DNA from 2 places in the Lysinibacillus sp. FSL R7-0073 genome. Region 1 is predicted to be linked to the other one. Evidence: predicted binding sites of a transcription regulator. Region 1 holds the regulator's gene; the other holds the start of a gene.
The links. The regulator LexA, encoded in region 1, represses DNA repair genes until DNA is damaged. The targets are predictions, from matches to a motif close to CGAACATATGTTCG.
Positions count from the first base shown of each region.

Region 2: the regulator LexA is predicted to act here: its motif matches at 6,745-6,758, upstream of uvrB (excinuclease ABC subunit UvrB).

Region 1 is NZ_JBBPAS010000001.1:1,287,102-1,295,230, reverse strand. It holds gene MKY88_RS06135 (sensor histidine kinase) at 1-699, shown strand, start outside; gene MKY88_RS06130 (response regulator transcription factor) at 674-1,306, shown strand; gene tkt (transketolase) at 1,491-3,485, opposite strand; gene MKY88_RS06120 (DUF896 domain-containing protein) at 3,611-3,844, opposite strand; gene MKY88_RS06115 (GNAT family N-acetyltransferase) at 4,035-4,562, shown strand; gene def (peptide deformylase) at 4,694-5,272, shown strand; gene MKY88_RS06105 (YneB family resolvase-like protein) at 5,291-5,956, opposite strand; gene yneA (cell division suppressor protein YneA) at 5,953-6,270, opposite strand; gene lexA (transcriptional repressor LexA) at 6,434-7,051, shown strand; gene MKY88_RS06090 (gamma-glutamyl-gamma-aminobutyrate hydrolase family protein) at 7,156-7,878, opposite strand; gene MKY88_RS06085 (prepilin peptidase) at 7,913-8,129, opposite strand, start outside.
Region 2 is NZ_JBBPAS010000001.1:757,036-765,164, forward strand. It holds gene MKY88_RS03585 (PilZ domain-containing protein) at 1-76, shown strand, start outside; gene hpf (ribosome hibernation-promoting factor, HPF/YfiA family) at 176-727, shown strand; gene secA (preprotein translocase subunit SecA) at 869-3,379, shown strand; gene MKY88_RS03600 (competence protein ComK) at 3,741-4,274, shown strand; one part of gene prfB (peptide chain release factor 2) at 4,376-4,450, shown strand; one part of gene prfB (peptide chain release factor 2) at 4,452-5,480, shown strand; gene MKY88_RS03610 (competence protein ComK) at 5,519-6,028, opposite strand; gene MKY88_RS03615 (IDEAL domain-containing protein) at 6,255-6,503, shown strand; gene uvrB (excinuclease ABC subunit UvrB) at 6,832-8,129, shown strand, end outside.

The sequences.
Region 1 (8,129 bases):
ACACAGCGTAAAAGTCTACAGCGCTTATCCAATGAACGGGCAGAAGCTCATGACAAAATTATACAGGAACGCATCATTGCTGAACGTCAACGTCTGGCTAGAGAATTACATGATTCTGTGTCGCAGCAATTATTTGCGGCCTCCATGTTGCTTTCTGCTTTAACGGAAAATGACGAAAATGCGACTAGCTTAAAGCAAGTGGAAAAAATAGTTCAGCAAGCACAGCTCGAAATGCGTGCATTATTATTACACTTACGACCTGTTGCACTTCGCAATAAAACACTTGCCCAAGGCTTAGAGGAATTAATTATTGAGCTTCAGCAAAAGGTTTACTTCCATATTGAATATGAACTAGAAGAAATGGCATTAACGAAAGCAGAAGAAGATCACCTATTCCGCATTGCCCAGGAAGCCCTCTCTAATACACTTCGACATGCCAAAGCAAGTGAGGTTGAATTGTTGCTTGTTGCACGAGATGACTTAGCCATTTTACGCATTCAAGATAATGGTTTAGGCTTTGATGTAGAGGCAGATAAATCCACTTCTTACGGCTTGCAAAATATTGCTGAACGAGCTGTTGAAATTGGCTGCACATATAAAATTGTGTCAGTCCCTGAAGAAGGAACGATTGTCGAAGTTAAAATTCCACTACATAAAGAGGAGGTCAATGACAATGATACAAGTGCTCATAGTGGATGATCATGAAATGGTGCGTATCGGCGTTTCTGCGTACTTATCCGCACAGCCAGATATTACAGTTGTGGGAGAGGCTGAAAACGGGCAAGAAGCAGTTGAGCGTGCCCTTGCCCTAAAGCCTGATATTATTTTAATGGATAATGTTATGCCCATTATGACTGGCGCTGAGGCAACAGCAGAAATTTTAGCCTCATGGCCAGAGGCAAAAATCATGATGGTGACTAGCTTTTTAGATGATGACAAAGTCTACCCTGCTTTAGAGGCAGGGGCAGTGAGTTATATATTAAAAACATCTAATGCTAAACAAATTGCGGAAGCCATTCGTAAAACAATGGGTGGCGAAACGGTATTAGAGCCAGAAGTTACATCTAAAATGATGCACCGTATGCGCCACGGCAATAATACACCTCTTTACGACCATCTTACTGACCGTGAAATGGAAGTTTTATTGCTGATGGCACAAGGCAAAGCCAATCAGGAAATCGCTGACGAGCTATATATTGCTTTAAAAACTGTTAAAACACATGTAAGCAATATTCTAGCAAAGCTTGAGGTTCAAGATCGCACACAAGCCGTTGTCTATGCCTTTCAGAATGGGCTTGCCAAATAATTTCTACTAAAAAAACTGCGTATGGTTATGCAGTTTTTTTGATTAGACATATTTTAGAAGATCATTGTCATCGGATGTATTTGTCCATTCCTTTAGTGATACGTCACCCAATAGCAAAAAAAAGCACCGCAACGCCCAGCGAATTGATACGTACGCTGAGTGTTGCGGTATTTTATTAAAAATATTATAGCGCTTTTACCTTCGCTACAACATTTTCTACAGTGAATCCGTATTTTTCCATTACAACTTCACCTGGAGCTGATGCACCAAATTTATCGATCGCAAGCACATCACCTTCAAAGCCCGTATATTTATGCCAGCCGAATGATGCACCCATTTCAATCGCAAGACGTTTAGTTACAGCTTTTGGTAAAACAGATTCTTTGTAAGCAGCATCTTGCTTTTCAAAGCGGTCCATAGATGGCATTGAAACAACAGCTACATCCATGCCTTCAGCTTTTAAAGCTTTTTGTGCCTCAACAGCAAGCGAAACCTCTGAGCCTGTTGCAATTAAAATAGCATCCGCTACTTCTTTTGTAGCAGGAGATACTGTGTAAGCACCCTTCGTCACACCTTCACGTACTGTTTCAATAGAAGCGTTAAGAACAGGTAAGTTTTGACGTGATAATACTAATACTGTTGGCGTATTTTCTGATGCAACGGCAAGCTCCCATGCAACAGCTGATTCATTTGCATCCGCAGGACGAACAACAGATAAATTAGGCATTGCACGTAATGATGCAAGGTGTTCAATTGGTTCATGCGTTGGACCATCTTCTCCTACAGCAATCGAGTCATGTGTAAATACATACGTTACAGGAAGACCCATTAATGCTGAAAGACGAACTGCCGGACGAACATAATCTGAGAACACGAAGAATGTACCACCAAATACATTTAAACCACCGTGAAGAGCCATACCATTTAAAGCAGCGCCCATTGCAAATTCACGAACACCAAACCAGATGTTGCGACCAGCATAATCGTCTGCAGAGAAATCGCCTGCACCCTTCATCGTTGTTTTATTTGAGCCAGCAAGGTCAGCAGAGCCACCAAAGAATGATGGTGTTTTCTTAGCAATAGCATTAATCGCATCACCAGAAGAAGAACGTGTTGCTACAGATTTACCAGCTTCATACACTGGTAATTCAGAAGCGAAGTCTGCTGGTAATTTACCATTCATAGCATGTTCAAATTGAGCAGCTAACTCTGGGAATTCTTGTTTATAAGCAGTAAATTTCGCATTCCAAGCTTCTTCAGACTGTGCTCCTTGCACTTCAGCTGCAGCATTAAAAGTATCATATACTTCAGCAGGAATTTGGAAAGGCTCGTGTGCCCACTCATAAGCAGCTTTTGTTAATACCACTTCATCTGTACCAAGTGGTGCACCATGAGAATCCGCTTTACCCGATTTATTTGGAGAACCAAAACCAATCACTGTTTTCACTTCAATCAATGTTGGTTTGCCAGTTGATTTTTTAGCTTCTTCAATAGTTGCATTAATCGCATCAACATCTGTGCCATCTGCAACTTTTAAATAATTCCAACCATAAGATTCAAAACGTTTTTGTACGTTTTCTGAGAATGACTTTTCTAAGTCACCATCTAAAGAAATATCATTAGAATCGTAAAGCACGATTAATTTTTCAAGTTTTAAGTGACCAGCTAATGAAATAGCCTCTGCTGCAACGCCTTCCATTAAGTCACCATCACCACATAATGCAAATGTATAGTGGTCAACGATGTCATGACCTGGCTTATTGTAAGTAGCTGCTAAATGACGCTCAGCCATTGCCATACCTACAGTCATGGCAATACCTTGTCCTAGAGGACCAGTTGTTGCTTCCACACCTACTGTATGACCATATTCAGGATGTCCTGGTGTTAATGAATCCCATTGGCGGAAGTTTTGAATTTCTTCCATTGGTAAACCATAGCCGCCTAGATGAAGTAGGCTGTATAGAAGCATGGAACCATGACCAGCTGATAATACAAAACGATCGCGATTATACCATTTTGGGTTCGCTGGATTATGGCGTAATTGTTTTGTCCAAAGCGTATAAGCCATTGGCGCTGCCCCCATTGGTAAACCTGGGTGACCAGAATTTGCTTTTTCAATAGCATCGATTGACAAAGTTCGGATAGCATTTATTGCTAGTAAATCCGCATGTTGAGTCATTATATTGTGACATCCTTTCTCGTCCTATAATTGTACTTCTACAGTTTAGTCAACATTGCTTTAGAAAACAATGCTTTTGTTATACTATTTGCATTTTCATACATACTTTATTGAATTGTGTCACATTAATTTAGAAATTTATTTTTTTTTGCTTGTCTTACCTTCTCTGGGGTAACATCATTTCCTTCTGCATCAACCACTTTTACGTTTTCAATCGTATCACGCATTGTTGCTCTAAATGTATCTAAGTATTCCTTACGAAGCGCTGTTCGCTCCTTTGCCTCTTCATCCGTTAGTTGACCACTTTTCGCTTTAGCAGAAAGTTCATTTATACGGTTAATTTTTTCTTTTGATAACATAGTTACACACCTTTCAGTACCTATCTTATTAATTTCGGTATGCAAAGTATAGCATGGTTTCCCATTAAATGCAGTTATACCAACCCTAATTCAAGCTGTTGAAATAAAAAAATACATGACTTCCAGATGTTTGAAGTGTATAAATATTATATGGAAGGAAAAATTTAACTATACATTGGAGGACATACATGTGAACGTGACAACTAAGCGATTACTCATTCGAACATTTCAAGAGCAGGACTGGGAAGCTGTTTATAGCTATACTTCAGATGAAAAAGTGATGCACTATATGCCTGAAGGTGTTTTTAATGAAGATCAGGCCAAGAAATTTATTGCAGAAAATAGTAACGACAAAGCAAAACATTTTGCTATTGTTTCAAATAATTCCGAGCAAGTGATTGGTCATATTGTTTTCCATCCTTGTTTCGGTAATCATACTTATGAAATCGGTTGGGTACTAAATCCAGCTTATCAAAATCAAGGCTTTGCTTCTGAAGCTGCTCGTGCTGTATTAGACTATGGATTTAATGAAAAGAATCTTCATAGAATTATTGCAACGTGTCAGCCCGAAAATATCGCTTCCTATAAAGTTATGGAAAAGATCGGAATGAGGCGTGAAGGATATTTTAAAAAATGTATACCGTATGGGGATGAATGGTGGGACGAATACTATTACGCAGTCTTACGTGAGGATTGGAGCCATTTATTAGAAGGTTAGAAGAACGTTAAAACTCGTGAAAATGGGCTCCTATAAACATTATTAGGCACTGCATCAATGATGTATGATCTGACCATACAATTTAGCTTGAGGAAACTTCTGAAGAAGTCCTATTGAGTAGGTATTTTTCGATGGCAAAATTTCATCCTGATTACATGATTACTATGAAAGATTTTGTAAAAGAACACTCAGTCCTATTACGAAAACAAACGCAAGACGTTGCCATACCAGTTCCCTTAGAGGATCGACATACATTATTATCTATGCTTCAGTATTTAAAAAACAGCCAAGATCCGAATTTAATAAAAAAGTATAAACTACGTCCTGGGAGTGGCCTCTCTGCAAATCAAATTGGCGTAGATAAAAGAATGTTTGCTGTAATTTTTAAGGATCACAACCAAAAACACGAAATGATGTTCATTAACCCAAAAGTAATGAGCCATTCTTTAAATATGATCTATTTGCCTGAGGGAGAAGGTTGTCTGTCTGTTAATCGACCTGTTCACGGTTTTGTACCAAGATATGAACGAATTAAAGTAAAAGCCTATAATATTGATGGACAGGAATTTATTATGTCTTTAAAAGGCTATGAATCTATCGTTGTACAACATGAAATCGATCATTTAAATGGTATTATGTTTTATGATCGAATGAATAAAGATAATCCTTTTCAACTACCCCAAAATGTTATTATAGAAAGCTTGTATTAAAAAAATTAGCGGGCTATATTATTTGCCCGCTAATCTTTCTTGATGCTCTTGGAATCGGCGATGTACCGTTGCCTTACTTACCTCAAAGCCTAGTCCTCTAAGCGTAATGGAAATTTCTTCAAAGGTAAAACCACGATTACGTAGCTTCACAATTTCATCAACAGGGAGTTCCTTCCGTTCCTGACCATTTGGATTGCCACGATTGGATAGGTTATTTTCAGGGCGATAGCCATTTTCAACAGCACGTCGCATCCCTCTGCGGATTTTAGCATTATGGATTCTACGTTGATATTCCTCTACAATTGCTAAAATCTCTAGTAGCATCGTATCCATTTCGTTTAATTGGACTGGTCCTGCGTCACGCATCGAATAAACATCTGTTGCTGATTTTTGTAATAAATGCAATACTGCCATCCTTGCATTTCCACGACCTATACGAGTTTCATCTTGTACAAAAAGAGCTTTTATTTCCTTCTCTTTTATAAAATCAAGCATTTCAAGTAAGCCTTCTCGTTCAACATCATAACCGCTATGTTTATCTTTAAAAACACCCTTTACTTCATAGCCTTGCTCTTTAGCATAGCGCACTAATTCTTCTTGTTGGCGCTCTAATGAGGAGCTTTGCGTTTCTTTTTCAGTACTTACTCGGCAATAGACAACAGCCGTCATTTGGTTAATTTTCATTGTTCATTTCTCGCAATTTCAATGGTTTTGATGGGACTGGCTTGATCACTCAAAACTGGAATGACTAGAGATTTACCTGCCACGATTTTAATATCTGCTAACTCATTTTCTGATTTGACAAGCTTAATCCAATCTTCTTTACTCATTTTACCACGGTATTGTTCGGCTAACGACCACAAGCTATCCCCATGTTCGATTTGAATTTCAGCGTAATTAACATCCCCCGGATCAGTGATGTAAAGGTAACTTGCGAAGAGTAAACAAGCACCTAATAATATAGTGATATGTGTATTTTTCTTTAACCATGTCATCATAATAACCTCATTTCTAGAATGTTTGTTCGGAATGTATGTTCTCATAATAAAGCGAACAAACGTTTTTGTCAAACACTTTTCGAACCTATGTTTGCATACATGTTCGCATTCTGTTATACTATCAAATAAGAAGAATGATATTAGAAAAAAGAGGTGAGCAATCATGAAAAAAGTATCGAAAAGACAAGAGGACATTCTAGCGTTCATTAAAGACGAGGTACGAGCTAAAGGGTATCCGCCATCAGTCCGTGAAATCGGGGAAGCTGTTGGACTTGCTTCAAGTTCAACTGTTCATGGTCATTTGGCTCGATTAGAACAAAAGGGTTTTATTCGTCGAGATCCAACAAAGCCACGTGCTATTGAAATTCTTGAGCCTGAAGAATCCATCCAAAAGCAACATGTCATCCATGTACCACTTGTAGGGAAGGTTACAGCAGGTTCTCCTATTACAGCTATCGAAAATATTGAAGAGTATTTCCCACTGCCAGATACATATGGCACGAGTGAGGATCAGTTATTCATGCTAGAAATTATGGGTGAATCGATGATTGAAGCGGGAATTTTAGATGGTGATTTAGTGATTGTGAAGCAAAAGTCAACCGCCAATAACGGAGACATTGTTGTAGCCATGACAGCTGAGGATGAAGCTACTGTAAAACGCTTCTTTAAGGAAAAAAACCATTTCCGTTTACAGCCTGAAAATTCATCAATGGAACCGATTATCGTTGATCAAGTATCAATTTTGGGACAAGTTGTTGGTCTTTATCGCCGTGTACATTAATTAAATGAGAGTTTGAGGATTGTGTTCCTTCACTGAGCATGTATCCTCTTTTTTACGCAAAAAAAGAATCCACAAACTATTGGATTCTTTTTTTAATGACCTCTCTATGCCTCTTTTTTAAATTTCAAGCTCGCTTCAACAAAAGCTGCAAATAACTTTTGTGCATGCTGATCTCCCGCTATAGCTAATTCCTCTGGGTGCCACTGGACAGCCAAACAGAATGGTAATTCCTCATGCACCACTGCTTCAATAATGCCATCACTGGATTTCGCTGCAACTTTTAAATTCTCCGCTAGTACATTCACTGACTGATGATGAAAAGAATTGACGGCGATTTTCTCTTGTTCCAGAATAGTCGCTAATAAATTCTCCGCAATAATTTGTACATAATGCGTCGTTACTGACCTACCAGCTTGTTGCATATGTTTGATCAGCTTCGTACTATAATGGTCACTATCAATGTCCTGATATAACGTCCCACCTAATGCAACATTTAATATTTGGATACCCCGACAAATACCGAAAATAGGCATTTTCCGTACAAATGCGGCCTCAATTAATGCTAATTCCACGGCATCTCTAGCTGGATGAATTTTACCTAGCTTTGGTGAAGGCTCCGCTCCAAATAGAAAAGGATGTACATCATAGCCTCCCGATAGCAATAAGCCATCAGTAAGGGCTAAAATTTGAGCAGCATCTTCCTCCACACCTACCGGAATAATGAGGGGGATACCGCCCGCCTCAATAATACTTTTGCTGTAAGCAGCATTTAAATGAGCTGATAAATCATCTTCTACAAAAGCTGTAATTCCAATAATCGGCTTCACTTGATTCCCCTCCATAAAATTGAAGATTAAACACTTACCAAAAACCTAAATACCAATTGATGAACGAATCTCCGTAGAAATAAACAATAGAAGCGGCTAATGCAATAGATGGACCAAAGGGAATAGGTGTTTTTCTTCCCTGTTTACGCTTCAATAAGACAACTATTCCGACTATCATACCAATGATAGAAGCAAAAAATAAAGTCAACAGCGTATGAATAATACCTAGAACGAGGCCAATTAAAAAGAAT
Region 2 (8,129 bases), 530 kb from region 1:
AGAGTTGATTGTAGATGAATTAAAGCTAAGACGTAAAAAGGAAGCGGCAGAGGCGAAAAAGCAAAGCCAATATTAATTTTATAAAAGTTTTTTGTAAAATAAAGAATTATTTTAGAGGAATTTCACACACTTGTGTAGAAATAGATAGTATAGCAGTTATAAAGGAGGAGTTTACATGTTAAACTTTAACATTCGTGGTGAAAATATTGAGGTAACTCCAGCTATTCGAGAGTATGTTGAGAATAAAATCGAAAAAGTTGAGCGTTATTTTAACGAAGATGTTAACGCCAATGCTAACGTAAATTTAAAGGTTTATAATGACAAGCAAACAAAAGTGGAAGTCACAATTCCAATGAAGAACTTAACTCTTCGTGCTGAGGAGCGTCATAATGACATGTATGCTGCGGTTGATCTAATTGTTGATAAATTAGAGCGTCAGATTCGTAAGCATAAAACCAAAGTAAACCGTAAATTCCGTGAGCGTGAAGGTGCAGGCCTTTATTTTGCTGTTACTCAAGCAGTCGCAGATGCTTCTACAGAGGAAGAAGAATATTCCATTGTACGTACTAAGCAATTTGATTTAAAACCGATGGATCAGGAAGAGGCTGTATTACAAATGAATATGTTAGGACATGATTTCTATGTCTTTACAGATGCTGAATCAAACGGCACTAATATTGTGTATAAACGTAAAGACGGAAAGTATGGCTTAATTGAAACAACTTAAACTTCATGATGACAAAGGCTCTCGCGATGGCGAGAGTCTTTTTTGTATGGCTTTCTTATGCAAGTAGGGTGACTGTTTGCATGAAACTGTTACACAATGGTAAAATGAAAGTTGAATCTATATAGGAAGTGAAAAACATTCATGGCAAACCTATTAAATAAATTATTTGATTTCAATAAACGTGAGTTAAAAAAATTAGAAAAAATTGCTGACCAAGTTGAGGGATTCGCTTCTCAAATGGAACAGCTTTCAGATGAACAATTACAAGCGAAAACAGAAGAGTTTAAAAAGCGTTTTGCTGATGGAGAGAATTTAGAATCGATTCGTGCGGAGGCTTTTGCTGTTTGTCGCGAAGCGTCGAAACGTGTGTTAGAGATGTACCCATTCCGTGTTCAAATTATGGGGGCAGCTTCACTTGATGAAGGTAACATTTCTGAGATGAAAACGGGTGAAGGTAAAACGTTAACAGCTACGATGGCGGTTTATTTAAACGCGATTACTGGTAAAGGCGTGCATGTTGTCACAGTCAATGAATATTTGGCTAGCCGTGACGCTGCCGAGATGGGACAGCTGTACAATTTCCTAGGTCTTACAGTAGGTTTGAATTTAAACAGCCTATCAAAAGAAGAGAAGCGTGCGGCCTATGAAGCGGATATCACTTATAGTACAAACAATGAATTAGGGTTTGACTATTTACGTGACAATATGGTTCTTTATAAAGAAGAACGTGTTCAACGTCCACTTCACTACGCTGTCATCGATGAGGTTGACTCGATTTTAATTGATGAGGCGCGTACGCCATTAATTATTTCGGGTCAGGCTGGGAAATCAGCACAGTTGTACAAACAGTCTAATGCGTTTGTACGTATGTTAAGTGCAGAAACAGATTACACATATGAAGAGTCAACAAAAGGTGTTACATTAACGGATGCTGGTGTTGAAAAGGCTGAAAAAGCATTTGGCATTGACAACTTATTTGATTTAACACATGTCCGCTTAAATCATGCCATTAACCAATCGTTAAAGGCACATGTGAGCATGCATAATGATGTTGATTATGTTGTCCAAGAGGGCGAAATTGTGATTGTTGACGGCTTTACAGGTCGTTTAATGAAAGGGCGCCGATATTCGGATGGCCTTCATCAAGCTATTGAAGCTAAAGAAGGCGTTGAGATTCAAAATGAATCAATGACAATGGCTACCATTACGTTCCAAAACTATTTCCGTATGTACCAAAAGCTTGCGGGTATGACAGGTACAGCGAAAACAGAGGAAGAAGAGTTCCGCAATATTTACAATATGAGCGTAATTGCGATTCCTACGAATAAGCCAATTGCTCGTGATGACCGTCCAGATTTAATTTTTGCTTCTATGGAAGGAAAATATAAAGCAGTGGCGGCTGATATTGCAGAGCGCCATAAGGCAGGGCAACCTGTGCTTGTTGGTACGGTTGCAATTGAAACATCGGAAATTATTTCGCAATTGCTTGATAAACATAAAATCCCTCATAATGTACTGAATGCGAAAAACCATGAACGCGAAGCAGAAATTATTGCTAATGCTGGTTCAAAGGGTGCTGTAACGATTGCTACAAACATGGCAGGTCGTGGTACCGACATTAAACCTGGTGAAGGTGTATTGGAAATTGGCGGGTTAGCGGTAATTGGTACTGAGCGACATGAATCCCGTCGTATTGATAACCAGCTACGTGGACGTTCTGGTCGTCAAGGGAATCCAGGGGTGACACAATTCTATCTATCACTAGAAGATGATTTAATGCGTCGTTTCGGTTCAGATAATATGAAGTCTATGATGATGCGTTTAGGTATGGACGATACACAACCATTGCAATCAAAAGTTGTGTCGAGAGCTGTAGAATCAGCGCAGAAACGTGTTGAAGGTAATAACTTTGATGCTCGTAAGCGTTTATTACAATATGATGATGTTCTCCGTCAGCAACGTGAGATTATTTATAAAGAGCGTTATGATGTTCTAGAAACAGAAAATATGCGCGTGCTTGTGGAGTCGATGATTCAAGAGACAATCGACAATGTTGTCGGACTATATACACAAGGTGAGCAAAAAGATTGGAATCTAAAGGCTATTGATGACTTTGTGGCTGCTAATTTGCTAGAGGAAGGTCAACTAAAAGTAGCCGATTTCCAAGGCAAATCTGCTGAAGACATTAACCAAATGATTTCAGAAGCTGTCCATGCTCGATATGATGAAAAAGAAGCTGAGCTTACTCCAGAGCGTATGCGTGAGTTTGAAAAAGTTATTTTATTACGTTCTATTGATACAAAATGGATCGATCATATTGATGCTATGGACCAACTTCGTCAAGGTATCCATCTGCGAGCATATGGTCAAAATGACCCGCTACGTGAATATCAACAAGAAGGTTTTGCGATGTTCGAAGATATGGTCGCTTCCATTCGCGAGGATGTTGCGAAGTATGCGATGAAGGCTGAAATTCGCAGCAATCTTGAGCGTGAAGAGGTGGCGAAAGGTCAGGCAGTTAATCCAAAAGAAGAAGGCGGTCCTGCTCCAAAAAAGCAACCTGTTCGTAAAGCTGAAAATATTGGACGTAATGATTTATGTCCGTGTGGAAGCGGTAAGAAGTTTAAAAACTGTCATGGTGCAGCTCAATAATATAAATGGGAAAGATCATTTTAACTGTATGTTGAAATGATCTTTTTTTGTATAAAAAAATAAAATATTGTAATAAAAGTCATAATTTATAGACAATAGTAAAATATGGGTATACAATAGCTGTAATAATAGGAATTTAGTTTTAGAGAAATCTTCTATTATTATCCTAAATTATTAGGCGTGATGGAGTACTAAGGATTAAGTGACGAAAGATTTTGAGAAGCTGAGGTGTGAGAAATGTGGGGAGAAATAAAGTTTTCCAAGCAATTTCGACTTGTAGAAAAAAGCGGGAATGTACGGACCTTGGTATATTCCTTTTTTATTTAAGCTGAAAACATAAGTGCATAAAGGGGGAATAAGGATGCATAAAAAGGATATTATGAGTAGTGAAACTATGCTGTATATGCCTGTGTATGATTCCTTTGGAAATTTATGTACTCGGGTGATGGAAAAAAGGAACGAATATATTTCTAAATTACCACCAACGAAGTTAATGGACTATAATCTTCGTTATTATGGTTCTAGCTTAAGAGGGGCTTTCGATGGATCGAAAATGATTTTAGGGAAACTTAATAAAAATCCAATCGTTGTGGATGAGCGTGGTAATATTTTATGGTTTCCAAGCAAATCTCCTCTACATCCGGAATGTATATGGTTTGCAGTCCATCATATTGATGAGTATATCTCTGTGGATAAAAAAAGCACAAAGATAATCTTTACGAATGGTCAGGAAATTATTGTAGATGTTAGTGTCAAAACGATAGAGTATCGTATTCAGCGGGCATTTTTATTAAAATATAGATTAGAGAGAAGAACGAAGCATTTACTTGTTCAATATGATCGTGTGAAAGTATTTCAACGTTTTGCACTTGATATGCTTGAGGACGAGACGTAGGATCGTGTTTTTATGTATGTTTTCCTCTGTAAAAACGTTATAATAAACAGATACGGAGCTTTCACAATAGTCTCCATTACTAACGTTCGGAGGATTTTACAATGATTGAATTAGCAGATGTACGCAATGTGTTAGACACTACAGCCAAAAAATTGGTGGACTTCAGGGGGTCTCTTTGACTTAGAAAACAAAGAGGCACGTATACAAGAGCTAGATGAAATGATGCTAGAGCCAGGGTTCTGGGATGATCAACAAGGTGCACAAGTGATCATTAATGAGGGCAATGGTTTAAAAGCAATTGTTAATGAATATAAAGATTTAGAAGAAGTACATGAGAATTTAGATATGACACTGGAGCTTTTACGTGAAGAACCAGATGAAGAATTGCAGGAAGAGTTAGGGAAAGAGCTGGCGGAATTCCAACAAAAAATGGCTGATTTTGAGCTACAATTATTATTGAGCGGTCCATACGATCAGAATAATGCTATTTTAGAGTTGCATCCAGGAGCTGGCGGAACAGAGTCACAGGACTGGGGTTCTATGCTACTACGTATGTATACACGATGGGCTGAGAAGCGTGGCTTTAAAGTGGAAACAATGGATTATCTTCCTGGTGATGAAGCAGGCATTAAATCTGTTACCATTTCGATTAAAGGTCATAATGCTTTTGGTTATTTACAGGCCGAAAAAGGTGTCCATCGCCTAGTGCGTATTTCACCGTTTGATTCATCAGGCCGTCGTCATACTTCTTTCGTTTCTTGCGATGTCATGCCAGAATTTGATGAAAATATTGAAATTGATATTCGTACAGAGGATCTGAAAATTGATACGTATCGTGCGACAGGTGCGGGTGGTCAGCATATCAATACAACAGATTCAGCTGTTCGTATTACACACATCCCGACTGGTACGGTTGTACAATGCCAAGCAGAACGTTCACAAATTAAAAACCGTGAAAAAGCGATGGCCATGTTAAAAGGGAAATTATATCAATTAGAGTTAGAGAAGCAACAGGCACAGCTTGATGAGATCCGTGGTGAACAAAAGGACATTGGCTGGGGCTCACAAATTCGCTCGTATGTATTCCATCCATACTCAATGGTAAAAGATCACCGTACGAATGAAGAAACAGGGAATGTCGGAGCGGTAATGGACGGCGATTTAGATCCATTTATTAATGCTTACTTACGTTCAAAAATTAACTAATCCATCCCCCAAGAGTTGCTCTTGGGGGATTTTTTTAGTTAAAAGGGTGGATGATAGGGTGAGTCTTGACTAAGTTGTTTTCGTTCATTCATGTAATGTTTATAGAGCATAGATGCATTCACAAACTGTTTACTAATAGAAGCATATTGAATAGGTAGCTCAATCTTTTTATCGTTTTTTAATGTGACAACACATCCTGTTTTGCTCGGCGTAATATTGATAATCGCATGGAGCCCTATCCATATATTATGAATGGAATTCGGTGAATAGGTTGGTAGAAAGATGCAAGGAAAACCATAATCAAAGGCCACGACGATTGGTAGCTTATGTTGATTACCAAAAAAGCGTTTAGCAGATTGCTTTGCTGCTTCATAGGTGGAGCCTAATGAAATACAAGATTTTCTCAGTACATGCATCGGCTTCCGAGTAACAATTAGCTCATTATGTTTGTCAATAACATGAGTGAAAACTTTAGTATCATGCTGAACCGGTTGTAGCAAATAAGTGTTAAAGGAAATTAAATAACCATTTACAAATTTAGTAGTCATATTGAAAATGCCTCCCTTTTCTTTTGATAACCGTAGTGTAGTACATAATATGAATTTCAAAAAATATACAAAGTAACGAAACAAGGTTGATAAATGAATGAAATGCTTAGAGAGTTTGCTTTAAACTTTTAGAGTTTACTAGTTAACCCAAGTTATTTTCAAATCGTAAGCATTGCTTTTTAATTTCAATTTTCATATAATTTAGAAAAGGATCGGGGTGAGATCGTTGGATAAATATTATTCGTACACAGATTTTCTAAAAGCCGTTGGTCAGTCAAAAAAAGTTGATGAGGCAGAGAAATTATTAAACGAGATTTATTTAGATTTATTTTTAAATCGTATCCAGCGTATGCATCGACAAGAGCAGCTCATCGTTCTAATAGATAGGGCGCTCGATGAAAAAGATGAAAACGCATTTTATCAATACGCAACCGAACTCAATTCCTTGCAGCAAACAGAAGATGAATCATACTAATAATTCCGCTCTCCTCGACTATGGAGAGCGGGATTTTTGTTTTTGGGAACGATAGAGTGGATGTACTATGCACTTCATTTATGAAAAATGCTGCTCTAAAAATGAGAAAAGACAAGTGGCGACTATCATTCTACAATTGACGTCTCATTAATAGATAAAGCTTGAAAACCTGTCGAAACGGCTATTATGAGAGTAGAGGTTGAGTATTCATCTTCCATTTTAGGGGTAGAAAAAAATTTTACAAACATTCGTTCGTTAAATGTTCGAAATTTTAATATTGCTATGCTAAAATATATGTACAAATTGGAAAGAAAGGACGGGGACAGGTGTGCAAACTTTTGATTTACAAGCGCCATATCAGCCTAATGGGGATCAGCCACAGGCAATTGCGGAATTAGTGGAGGGTGTGAAAGCAGGCAAGCGTCATCAAACATTACTTGGTGCTACAGGAACTGGAAAAACGTTTACGATTTCAAATGTAATCCAGCAGGTTAAAAAACCGACACTCATTATGGCCCACAATAAAACATTAGCGGGCCAATTATATAGTGAGTTCAAAGAGTTCTTTCCAAATAACGCTGTAGAATACTTTGTTAGTTACTATGATTATTACCAACCAGAAGCCTATGTACCGCAGACAGATACTTATATAGAAAAGGATTCTAGCATTAACGATGAAATTGATAAGCTGCGCCACTCTGCAACTTCTGCATTATTTGAGCGTGATGATGTCATTATTATTGCATCTGTATCCTGTATTTACGGTCTTGGTTCTCCTGAAGAATATCGTGAAATGGTTGTATCGATCCGAACGGGTATGGAAATTGAACGTAATCAGCTATTGCGCAAACTTGTAGATGTTCAATATGAGCGTAATGATGTTAGTTTTACACGCGGGACGTTTCGGGTACGAGGAGATGTAGTTGAAATTTTCCCAGCCTCACGTGACGAGCATTGTATTCGTGTCGAGTTTTTTGGGGACGAAATTGATCGCATTCGTGAGGTAGATGCTTTAACTGGAGAAATATTATCAGATCGAGAGCATGTCGCTATTTTCCCAGCATCCCACTTCGTTACACGAGAAGAAAAAATGAGAAAAGCGATTGAAAATATTGAAAAAGAATTAGAGGATCGTCTGGCTTTACTGCGTGCCGAGGATAAATTATTAGAGGCTCAGCGTCTAGAGCAACGGACACGTTATGATTTAGAAATGATGCGTGAAATGGGCTTTTGCTCAGGGATTGAGAACTATTCACGTCACTTAACTTTACGTGAAGCAGGCGCGACTCCATATACTTTGCTTGATTATTTCCCCGAGGACTTTTTGCTTGTAGTAGATGAAAGTCACGTAACTCTTCCGCAGGTACGAGGGATGTACAACGGTGACCAAGCGCGTAAAGGGGTACTCGTAGAACATGGTTTCCGCCTGCCATCTGCGCTAGATAACCGTCCATTACGTTTTGAAGAATACGAAAATCGAGTACATCAAGCTATTTATGTATCTGCCACACCTGGACCCTATGAGTTGGAGCATACACCTGAAATGATCCAGCAAATTATTCGACCTACTGGTTTACTGGATCCATTAATTGATGTCCGCCCTATTGAAGGTCAAATAGATAACTT